One region of the Sinorhizobium terangae genome, then DNA from elsewhere that is predicted to be linked to it. Evidence: riboswitches for the same ligand, from Rfam matches in the RefSeq annotation. Region 1 holds a riboswitch; the other holds the start of a gene.
What was found. Region 1 has a riboswitch for S-adenosylmethionine ahead of metA (homoserine O-acetyltransferase MetA). Riboswitches for the same ligand answer to the same signal wherever they lie in the genome.
Positions count from the first base shown of each region.

Region 2: linked by a shared signal. The riboswitch ahead of QA637_RS00730 (O-succinylhomoserine sulfhydrylase) and the one ahead of metA (homoserine O-acetyltransferase MetA) in region 1 are both predicted to bind S-adenosylmethionine.

Region 1 is NZ_CP121659.1:3,356,920-3,362,335, forward strand. It holds gene QA637_RS15915 (aldose epimerase family protein) at 1-96, opposite strand, end outside; gene QA637_RS15920 (vWA domain-containing protein) at 307-1,491, opposite strand; gene metA (homoserine O-acetyltransferase MetA) at 1,498-2,424, opposite strand; SAM riboswitch at 2,486-2,563, opposite strand; gene QA637_RS15930 (AAA family ATPase) at 2,752-3,591, opposite strand; gene QA637_RS15935 (RidA family protein) at 3,637-4,017, opposite strand; gene leuD (3-isopropylmalate dehydratase small subunit) at 4,030-4,635, opposite strand; gene QA637_RS15945 (hypothetical protein) at 4,726-4,971, opposite strand; gene QA637_RS15950 (HpcH/HpaI aldolase/citrate lyase family protein) at 5,133-5,416, shown strand, end outside.
Region 2 is NZ_CP121659.1:151,446-156,861, forward strand. It holds gene QA637_RS00725 (CDP-alcohol phosphatidyltransferase family protein) at 1-236, shown strand, start outside; gene QA637_RS00730 (O-succinylhomoserine sulfhydrylase) at 288-1,472, opposite strand; SAM riboswitch at 1,516-1,594, opposite strand; gene QA637_RS00735 (2'-deoxycytidine 5'-triphosphate deaminase) at 1,669-2,766, shown strand; tRNA gene QA637_RS00740 (tRNA-Gly) at 2,873-2,947, shown strand; gene QA637_RS00745 (transporter substrate-binding domain-containing protein) at 3,120-3,971, shown strand; one part of gene QA637_RS00750 (IS630 family transposase) at 4,142-4,753, opposite strand; one part of gene QA637_RS00750 (IS630 family transposase) at 4,755-5,090, opposite strand; gene QA637_RS00755 (sterol desaturase family protein) at 5,230-5,416, opposite strand, start outside.

The DNA of each region.
Region 1 (5,416 bases):
GATCACCTTCGCGGTCAAGCCGCCGCCTCTGAGCGTCACGCGATGAACCGGTTCACCGGAGGGCAGGTGACCGAAGATTTCCATGTCCGCGCTCATCTTGTCTCCATCTTCTGCGAGTCGGCGTCAACCTGCGGTATTTCCGGCGACGCGGCAACCGGAAAGTCATACTTTTCCTCTGCCTGCGTCCGGCTGCCCCTCATCCGCTGCCGCGACCTTCTCCCCACTTGCGGGGAGAAGGACATGCCGCTCCGCCCACGCCCCCTCTGCCCGCAGGCGGAGCGAAGGGGCAAGCGCCGTACGCGTCGTTCACCGCGACAGTTCCTTCGTCGCGGCCTGCAGGCCGGCGAGCGTCAGCGGAAACATCCGGCCGCCGAAGAGGGCGCGGATCATGCCGATCGACTGGGTGTGGCGCCAATGCTCCTCGGGAACCGGGTTGAGCCAGATCGAGCGCGGGAAATGCGCCGTGATGCGCGTGAGCCAGAGTGCGCCGGCTTCGTCGTTCCAGTGTTCGACCGATCCGCCCGGATGGCTGATCTCGTAAGGGCTCATCGAGGCATCGCCGACGAAGATGGCGCGATAGTCGCCGCCGAAGGTGCGCAAGAGCTCCGCCGTGCGGGTCACATCGACGCGCCGGCGGCGATTGTCCTTCCACAGGCCCTCATAGACGCAATTGTGGAAGTAGAAATAGTCCATGTGCCGGAATTCGCCGCGCGCAGCCGAGAAGAGTTCTTCCACGACGCGGATATGGTCGTCCATCGATCCGCCAACGTCGAAGAACATCAGGAGCTTGACCGCGTTGCGCCGCTCCGGCCGTGTCACGACGTCGAGATAGCCATGCTCGGCGGTGGAGCGGATCGTGCCGGAAAGATCGAGTTCCTCGGCAGCGCCCTCACGCACCCAGCGCCTCAGCCGTTTCAGCGCCACCTTGATGTTGCGCGTGCCGAGTTCGACCGTGTCGTCATAGTCCCTGAATTCACGCCGGTCCCAGACCTTGACCGCGCGCCGATGACGCGAGCCCTCCTGGCCGATCCTCACCGCTTCCGGATTGTAGCCATAGGCGCCGAAAGGTGAGGTGCCGTCGGTGCCGATCCATTTCGAGCCGCCCTGATGGCGGCCGGTCTGCTCCGCAAGCCGCTGGCGCAGCGTTTCCATCAGCTTGTCGAAGCCGCCGAGCGCCTCGACGAGCTTCTTCTCCTCCTCTGTCAGGTATTTCTCGGCAAGTTTCTTCAACCACTCCTCGGGAATGATTGCCTCACCAAAGGCCTCCGATGGGGAAACCGCTTCCAGACCGGCAAAACAATGCCGGAACACCCTGTCGAACCGGTCAATGTGGCGCTCGTCCTTCACCAGCGCTGCGCGGGCGAGGAAATAGAAGGCCTCGACGTCGAAGGTCGCGATTCCCGTCTCCATTCCCTCGATCAAAGACAGGAACTCCCGGAGCGTCACCGGGACTTTCGCGGCCTTCAATTCGAGGAAGAAGGGGATGAACATCGAGGCTCAATGGTCTCCCGTGCCGATCTTTTCGAGCTCGTAGGGCGTCGTCTGGTACATCTCGTTGATCCAGTTGCCGAAAAAGAGATGCGCGTGGCTGCGCCAGCGGTTCTGCGGCGGCAGGTCCGCATCATTGTGCGGGAAATAATCGTGCGGCAGCTTGATCGGCACGCCGGCATCCACGTCGCGGAAATATTCGTCCGACAAGGAGGTCGAATCATACTCCACGTGGTTGAACATATAGAGCCGGTTGCCTTTCTTCTCGTGCACCAGGCAGACGCCCATCTCCTTCGATTCCATCAGGATTTCGAGCTCCGGCACGCGGTCGATGTCGGCGCGGCGCACCTCGGTCCAGCGTGAAACCGGCACGGCGAAATCGTCGGAAAATCCGTTCAGATAGACCGAGGAGGGTTTCAGGTTCTGGTGGCGGTAGACGCCGAAGGCCTTTTCCTTGAGCGGGTGTTTCGGAATGCCGTGGAAATGGTAGATCGCCGCCATCGCGCCCCAGCAGACGTTCATCGTCGAATGTACGTTCGTCGCCGTCCAGTCGAAGATGCGCTGCAGTTCCTTCCAGTAGGTGACGTCCTCGTATTCGAGCGTCTCGACCGGCGCGCCAGTGATGATGAAGCCGTCGAACTTGCGGCCCTTCACCTCCTCCCAGGTCTCGTAGAAGGCGAGCAGGTGATCCTCGGGCGTGTTCTTCGGCCGGTGGCCGTTGACGCGGACCAGCGTCAGCTCGACCTGCAGCGGCGTCGCGCCGATCAACCGCGCCATCTGGATCTCGGTCTTGATCTTGTTCGGCATGAGGTTCAGGAGCCCGATCTGAAGCGGGCGGATGTCCTGACGGATCGCCACGGTCTCGGTCATCACCCGCACGCCCTCATGCACAAGGGTTTCGAAGGCGGGCAGCGTATCGGGAATCTTGATGGGCATGGGGTCCACTCGATCAATACAAAAAAACCGGCGGCGAGATGATCGCGACCGGTCCTTGGAAATCCACTTTTCCTCGGCCCTTTAGCGATTTCTTTAACGTGGCTGCAAGCCGGCCGGCCAAATCACCACGGTTTGTTTGATAGCGCGGTAAGTGGCTGGCGGTCAATGAAAAACGATTCGGCTCCGTCGCGGCCGCCCCTCATCCGGCCTACCGGCCACCTTCTCCCCGCAAGCGGGGCGAAGGAGACTCGCGGCACCCTCTTAAGTCCCTCGCCCCGCTTGCAGGGAGAGGGTTAGGGTGAGGGGCAAAGGTAGGTACCATATGGATCATCCGTCGCGGCGCGCCATGAAGGCCAGGCGCTCGAAGAGATGTACATCCTGCTCGTTCTTCAACAGCGCCCCGTGCAGCTTCGGCAGCATTGTTTTTGGGTCGGCGCGCAGATCCGCCGGATCGATCTCGTCGGCGACCAGCAGCCGAATCCAGTCGAGCGCCTCGGAGGTCGAGGGTTTCTTCTTCAGCCCCGGCACTTCGCGGATGCCGTAGAAGGCGGTGAGTGCCGCCGACAGCAGCGTCTTGCGGATGCCTGGGTAGTGCACCTCGACGATGCGCGCCAGCGTCTCGGCATCGGGGAAGCGGATGTAATGGAAGAAGCAGCGGCGCAAAAAGGCGTCCGGCAGTTCCTTCTCGTTGTTGGAGGTGATGATGACGATCGGCCGGTGCCGCGCGTGGATCGTTTCGCCGGTCTCGTAGACGTGGAACTCCATCCGGTCGAACTCCTGCAGGAGGTCGTTCGGGAACTCGATGTCCGCCTTGTCGATCTCGTCGATCAGCAGCACGGTTTTCCGCGGCGCCTCGAAAGCCTGCCAGAGCTTGCCCTTGCGAATGTAGTTCTTCACGTCATTGACGCGGAGATCGCCAAGCTGGCTGTCGCGCAGCCGCGAGACGGCGTCGTATTCGTAAAGCCCCTGCTGCGCCTTGGTCGTCGACTTGACGTTCCACTCGATGAGATCGAGACCGAGGGCGGCCGCGATTTGGCGTGCAAGCTCGGTCTTGCCGGTGCCGGGCTCGCCCTTGACGAGAAGCGGACGCTCCAGCCGGATTGCCGCGTTGACGGCGATCATCAGGTCCTTGTCGGCGATATAGTCGGCCGTGCCTTCGAACTGCATGGGCTTCTCTTCGGTCTCTCTACGCTCAGTTGGAGAGCACAGGCTTCACCCGCGAAGCGCCGTAACCTCGATCTCGATCAGCATTTCCGGGCGGATGAGATCGCAGACGATCATCGTCGCCGCCGGGCGGATGTCGCCGAACATCTCGCCGAAGATCGGAAAGACCCGGTCGGCAAAGCTCGCGTCCGTGACGTAGTAATGGTTGCGCACGACATCCGAAAGCGAGAATCCGGCCTCCTTCAAGGCGCCCTCGATCGTCTTCAGGCAGTTGCGCGCCTGTTCCTCCACCGTCTCCGGCATCGTCATGGTCGCATAGTCATAACCGGTCGTACCGGAGACGAAGCACCAGTCCCCCTTGACGACGGCACGCGAATAGCCTGCCGTCTTTTCGAAAGGGGAACCGGATGAGATGAGCTTGCGCGTCATGGGCGCCCGCGCTTACGCCCAGGGGCGCGATGCGGCGTTTTTCTGCTCGAAGCTATCGATGGCGCTCGCCTTCTCCAGCGTCAGGCCGATGTCGTCGAGGCCGTTCAGAAGGCAATGGCGTTTGAAAGCATCGACCTCGAACTTGACCGAACCGCCGTCGGGGCCGGTGATTTCCTGTGCTTCCAGATCGACCGAAAGCACGGCGTTCGAGCCGCGGTTGGCATCGTCCATCAGTTTGTCGAGGTCGGCCTGGCTGACGACGATCGGCAGTATGCCGTTCTTGAAACAGTTGTTGTAGAAGATGTCGGCGAACGAGGTCGAAATAACGCAGCGGATGCCGAAATCCAGGAGCGCCCATGGCGCATGCTCGCGCGAGGAGCCGCAGCCGAAATTGTCGCCGGCAACGAGGATCTTGGCGTTCTGGTAGGCCGGCTTGTTGAGCACGAAATCCGGATTCGGCGTGCCGTCCTCGTTATAGCGGGCTTCGGCGAAAAGTCCCTTGCCAAGGCCGGTGCGCTTGATCGTCTTCAGGTAGTCCTTCGGAATGATCATGTCCGTGTCGATGTTGACGACGGGCAGGGGCGCAGCGACGCCGGTGAGCTTGACGAACTTTTCCATGACTTTGGCCTTCGATTTCAGCGGAAACGTTGGAAGAGCGTTTAGAGCAGTTTCGCGCCGAAATGAAGGAAAATCTGCGTTTGCGAGACGTCACAGATCGATGATCGTGCCGCGTCCGTCATTCCAGATCCGCATTTCGCGCCGTTCTCCGGTCGGATTCACCCGGGCGTGCGCAGGCGCGGGCTTGCCATTGAGCCTTGCGGCGATGGCGCTGCCGATCGCAACGACGGCGGCGATGCCGGCCAGAGCCACGGCAAGCGATGCGGTGAAGACGAGAGCTGCCAAGGTAATGGCAATGGCTGCGGTCGTCAGGAGAACAGAGCGAATGCTTTGCATGATCTTCAACCTTTCTGACATGCGATGTGGGAGCTCAATGCGCCTCTTGCAAGAGGTTGCCCACTTCAAAGTGTCGCAGCGACCTTGGCGCGCCCAATTGCACGCGCGGCGCTGCAGTCGCTCGTCTTGCGTAACAATCGAAAGGCGGGCACAACGGTTCCATGACAACTGTTATCGCCCATCATCATCCCGCTCGCCTGCGTCGCTCCGTGCTTTGCGTTCCGGCCGACAATGCTCGCGCCCTGGCAAAGGTGCGGCAGCTTGCCGCCGACGCCGTGATCTTCGACCTGGAGGATGCCGTCGCTCCCGAACACAAGGGCGAAGCGCTTGTCCGGCATCTTTCGAAGCACAGGCCCGATTGTGAGGTGGTCATTCGCATCAATGCGCTGGGATCAGGCTTCGGCCAGATGGATCTCACCGCCGCAGTTGCCGCCGGTCCCGACGC
Region 2 (5,416 bases), 760 kb from region 1:
TCGCCTATTCCATCATGGCCGAGAAGCGCGCGATGACGACCAGCGTGCGCGGAGCAAAGTCGCTCTATTTCACGACAGGGCTCGCCGAAGCGACCGAGACCATCGTTGTTTTTCTGGCCTTCTGCCTGTTTCCCGGGTGGTTCCCGCCTCTCGCGGCAGTATTCGCGGTCGTCTGCCTTTACACGGCCGTATCGCGGATCGTTCTTGCCCGCCTCAGCTTCTTCGATCCGCAATAAAAACCGCCCGTGCATGCACGGGCGGCATTAACAAAACGGGGCCTGCTATAGTTACGCCTTCACGCTTCTCAAGGCGCGGGCGAAATCCTCGATGAGATCCTCACTGTCCTCGATGCCGGCGGAGAAGCGCACGGTGCCGGAGGAAATGCCGAGTTCGGCGCGAGCTTCCTCCGTAAGGTTCTTGTGAGTTGTTGTCGCCGGATGGGTGATCAGGCTCTTGGAGTCGCCGAGATTGTTGGAGATCCGGATGATTTCCAATGCGTTCTGAAGCGCGAAGGCTGCCTCCTTGCCGCCCTTCAGTTCGAACGCCACCAGCGTCGAACCGCCGCTCATCTGCTTGGCGATGATATCCGCCTGCGGATGGTCCTTGCGGCCGGGATAGATGACACGGCCGACCTGCGGCTGCTCGGCCAGAAAGTCGGCGATCAGGCGGGCGCTTTCGGTCTGCTGCTTCACGCGCAAGGGAAGCGTCTCGACGCCCTTGAGCAATGTCCAGGCATTGAACGGCGACATCGCCGGGCCCGTATGGCGGAAATAATCGTGCAGGTTTTCGTCGATCCATTCCTTGCTGGAAAGCACGACGCCGCCAAGGCAGCGGCCTTGGCCGTCAATGTGCTTGGTGGCGGAGTAGACGACCACATGGGCGCCGAGCTCCAGCGGCTTCTGGAAGAGGGGAGTTGCAAAAACGTTGTCGACGACCAGCTTGGCGCCCACCTGATCGGCGAGTTTCGCGACGCCGGCGATGTCGATCACTTCGAGCGTCGGGTTGGTCGGGCTCTCCAAGAAGAAGACCTTGGTGTTCGGGCGCACCGCCTTCTCCCAGTTTGCGAGATCGCGGCCATCGACGAGCGTGCATTCGACGCCGTATTTGGGCGCGAGCGTTTCCACGACCCAGCGGCACGAGCCGAAAAGCGCGCGGGCGGCGACGATGTGATCGCCGGCCTTCACCTGGCAGAGGATCGCCGAGGCAACGGCGGCCATGCCGGAGGCGGTGGCGCGGGCGTCTTCGGCCCCTTCGAGCATGCACATGCGCTTTTCGAACATGTCGTTGGTCGGACTGCCGTAGCGCGCATAGATGAAGCCGTCGGTCTCGCCCTTGAAACGGGCTTCGGCCGCTTCGGATGTTTCGTAGACGAAACCCTGTGTCAGAAAGATCGCTTCGGAGGTCTCGCCGTACTGCGAACGGAGGGTTCCGCCGTGGACGAGTTGGGTTGCCGGGCGCCAGGTCTTGCTCATGCGACAATCACTTTCAAAACAAAAAAACCGGCCGCGAAACGGGCCGGTTTGACACCCGGCCTTTTTAGCTACTTGTTTAACGTGGCTGCAAGCCGACCGGCCAAATCACCACGGGATAAAGCTCCAATACTGCCTGGGCGTGCTTGCGTCAATTCCCGGAGTTTGGTTTTGTCTGGCAACTGGAATGAGGATCGGTATGGCTCGCGAGACAGGGATTTTGGCCGACCGCGCGATTGCGGCGCTGTTTGCCTCGGGGCGCTTGAAAAGCGAGAGGCCGCTGGATGAGGACCAGATCCAGCCGGCAAGCCTTGATCTGCGCCTCGGCGCCAAGGCGTTTCGCGTTCGGGCGAGCTTCATGCCCGGCCCGGCCCACCTTGTCGCGGATAAGCTCGATCGCCTGAAATTGCATGTCATTGACCTCACCGACGGCGCGGTGCTGGAGACCGGTTGCGTCTATATCGTGCCACTGATGGAGAGCCTCGCACTACCGGAGAACATGTCGGCCTCCGCCAATCCGAAGAGCTCCACCGGCCGCCTCGATATCTTCACGCGCGTCATCACCGACAGGGCACAGGAATTCGACAAGATCCCCGCCGGCTACAGCGGCCCGCTCTATCTGGAGATCAGCCCGCGCACCTTTCCGATCGTCGTCAGGCGCGGCTCCCGCCTGTCGCAAATCCGCTTCCGTGTCGGGCATGCCGTGCTCTCTGAACAGGAGTTGCTGGCGCTGCACGAAAGCGATGTGCTCGTGGCGAGCGAGCGGCCCAACGTCACCGGCGGCGGCATTGCGCTCTCGATCGATCTCAAGGGCACTGGTCCGGACGGCCTCATCGGCTACCGCGGCAAGCACCACACCTCGGTGGTCGATGTCGACAAGAAGGCGGAACACCCGGTCTTCGACTTCTGGGAGCCGCTTTACAGCCGCGGCCGCGACGATCTGATCCTCGATCCGGACGAGTTCTATATCCTCGTCTCGCGGGAGGCCGTCCATGTTCCGCCGCTCTACGCGGCCGAAATGACGCCCTTCGATCCTCTGGTCGGCGAGTTCCGCGTTCACTATGCCGGCTTCTTCGATCCTGGCTTCGGGCACGCGTCGGCCGGCGGCAGCGGCAGTCGGGCGGTGCTGGAGGTGCGCAGCCACGAAGTGCCGTTCATTCTGGAGCACGGGCAGATCGTCGGCCGCCTCGTCTACGAGCACATGATGGAGCGGCCGGAAGGTCTCTATGGCCTCGACCTCGGCTCGAACTATCAGGCGCAAGGCCTGAAGCTTTCCAAGCATTTTCGCGCCGAGTGATGCAGCGATTCACGGCGCTACAGCGACCTTTTGTGCGTCTAATAGGACGCACGACGCTGTAGGCGCTTGACAGAACGCGGCCGTTGATGAAATTTCCGCTTCTGTCGCGGGTGTAGTTCAGTGGTAGAACGCCAGCTTCCCAAGCTTGATGTCGTCGGTTCGATCCCGATCACCCGCTCCACTTCTTCTGTCCCTTGTAACGATGAAGGAACTTCCGGAGTGGCGCCTGCCCGTCTCGTCAAGGTTCCTGTAGCCAGTCGGACAACATCTTGATAATCTCTGGAAAACCAAATCGAATCCGCGTGTTTCCAGGCCGCGGCTCCCAGTGTCGGATCGTCAAGTATCGGATCGCAATGACGCGTGCCCTGAGTCTACGAATTTGCGGAATCCTCGCGCTCTGCGCCTTCCTCATCGCCGAACCGGTGCTCGCGCAATCGCGGGATCTGCCCCTCCTCTTCGACGCCCGCGAACGCATCGCCCGACCGGACCTGACCGGACTCGCGCGGCTTCGTTTTCTGACGACAGTCGATTTCCCGCCGTTCAATTTCATCGACCAATCGGGCAAGCTTTCCGGCTTCCATGTCGATCTCGCCCGCGAAATCTGCCGCGAGCTCGAGATCGAGGACAAATGCCAGATTCAGGCGGTGACCTATGCGGAACTCATCCCGGCGTTGGAACAAGGCCAGGGGGAGGCCGTCGCCGCGGGCATCGCAGTTCGCCCGGAGCTGCGCCAGCGCTTCGCCTTCTCCAGGCCCTTCATGCAGTTGCCGGCTCGTTTTGCGGTCAACACCAAGGCCGAAGATCTCGTGACAAGCACGGCCGCGCTTGACGGCAAGCCCGTCGGCGTCGTTTCCGGCACGACGCACGAGGCCATGCTGAAGGCCTTCTTTCCGAAGGTCGATGCCAAGGCCTTTCCGAACCGGGATGCAATGCTCTCCGCACTGCGGCAGGGTTCGGTTGCGGCCGTCTTCTCCGACGGCATGCAGCTCTCCTTCTGGGTTTCGGCCAGCGCCGCCGGAGGATGCTGCGCTCTGCTCGATGGCGCCTATTTCTCTGAGCGCTTTCTCGGCGAAGGCTTGACGATCATGAACCGCAAGGCCGAGCCGGCATTGACCCAGGCGATCGATCACGCCTTGCTGGCGCTGTCGCGCAGCGGCAGGCTCGAGGAGATTTATCTGCGCTATTTCCCGAACGGTATCTACTGACTCCTACAGCGCCGCGCGTCCAATCGGACGCGCCAAGGCCGCTGTAGCACTTTGATTTGCTGCATGATTTTATCCTTAAATCGATTCCGATTTAAGGAATTATGCAGTAGAGCGCCGTGCGTTCAAATGAACGCACAAAGGACGCTATAGCACTTTGATTCTAGAGCGTTTCAGGTTTTGACAGAAGCATATCCGGCGTTGGCGAAGTAGTTGCTGCATTCGTCGGGCTGGAGTGAGGGGACAAGGCTGCCGAGGTATTTCCATGTCTCCTCGACGGTTCGCTTCTGAGCCGCCCGCATCCAGTGTTTGATTTTGGCGAAGGCCTGCTCGATCGGATTGAGATCGGGCGAGTATGGCGGGAGATACCAGAGCCGCGCGCCGGCGGCTCGGATCATCTGCCGGATGGCCGCCGACTTGTGCGAGCCGAGATTGTCCATGATGACGATGTCGCCGGGTTCGAGCACGGGCACGAGCTGTTGTTCGACATAGGCGCGGAAACACCGACCGTTGATCGGTCCGTCGAAGACGCAAGGCGCTGCCAGCCGGTCGTGGCGCAAAGCGCCGACAAAGGTCAGCGTGCGCCAGTGGCCGTGCGGGGCAAAGCCGCGCAGGCGCTTGCCTCGTGGCCCCCAGCCATAGAGCGGCGCCATGTTGGTCTTGATCCAGGTTTCGTCAATGAACACCAGCCGTCTCGGATCGAGACCGGACTGCCAGGAGCGCCAGCGTTGCCGCCGGCGGGCAATATCGGCACGGGCCTGCTCAAGGGCGAACAGCGTTTTTTTTAAACCGCAACCCCTCGCGGCGCAGGAACCGCCAGACCGTATCGTGCGACACCTTCACCCCACGCGCCGCCAGCTCTTCCTTCAGCCTGTGCAGCGACAAATGCGGCGTCTGGTTGATCCGCTCCGCGATGAACGCACGGTGCGGCTCCAGCACATGCTTGCGGTGGCCGCCCATCTTGCCGGGCGCCACGGACCCGTTCGAACGATAGCGCTGAGACCACTTCACCGCCGACGATACGGCAATGCCGAAACGAGCCGCCACCGATCGGCAGCTTTCCCCCGCCGAAATGGCGCCAACAACACGTTCACGAAGATCGTTCGAAAGAGGTCGCGTCATCGGATGCTGGCCTCCGCTCCAGCCAGCATCTTGAATCACAAAACGGACTAAAACGGAATCCCCTCCGATTCAGTCAAAACCGGAACCGCTCTAGAGCATCTTATCCGCTTTCAGTGATTCCACTTGAAAGCAGGATGCTCTAGCCGCGCCGGAAGGGCAGCATCAGCGACCAGACGAGCCTGGTCGGCTTGTCGCGCCCATAAGCCCGGAGGCCCGTTTCGATCGCATCGTCGCCATTTGCCGGCTGTGCCACATAGGTCGCGAACAGCCGGTCCCAGATGGAAAGATTGAACCCGTAGTTGGAATCCGTCTCGTTTCTCTCGACG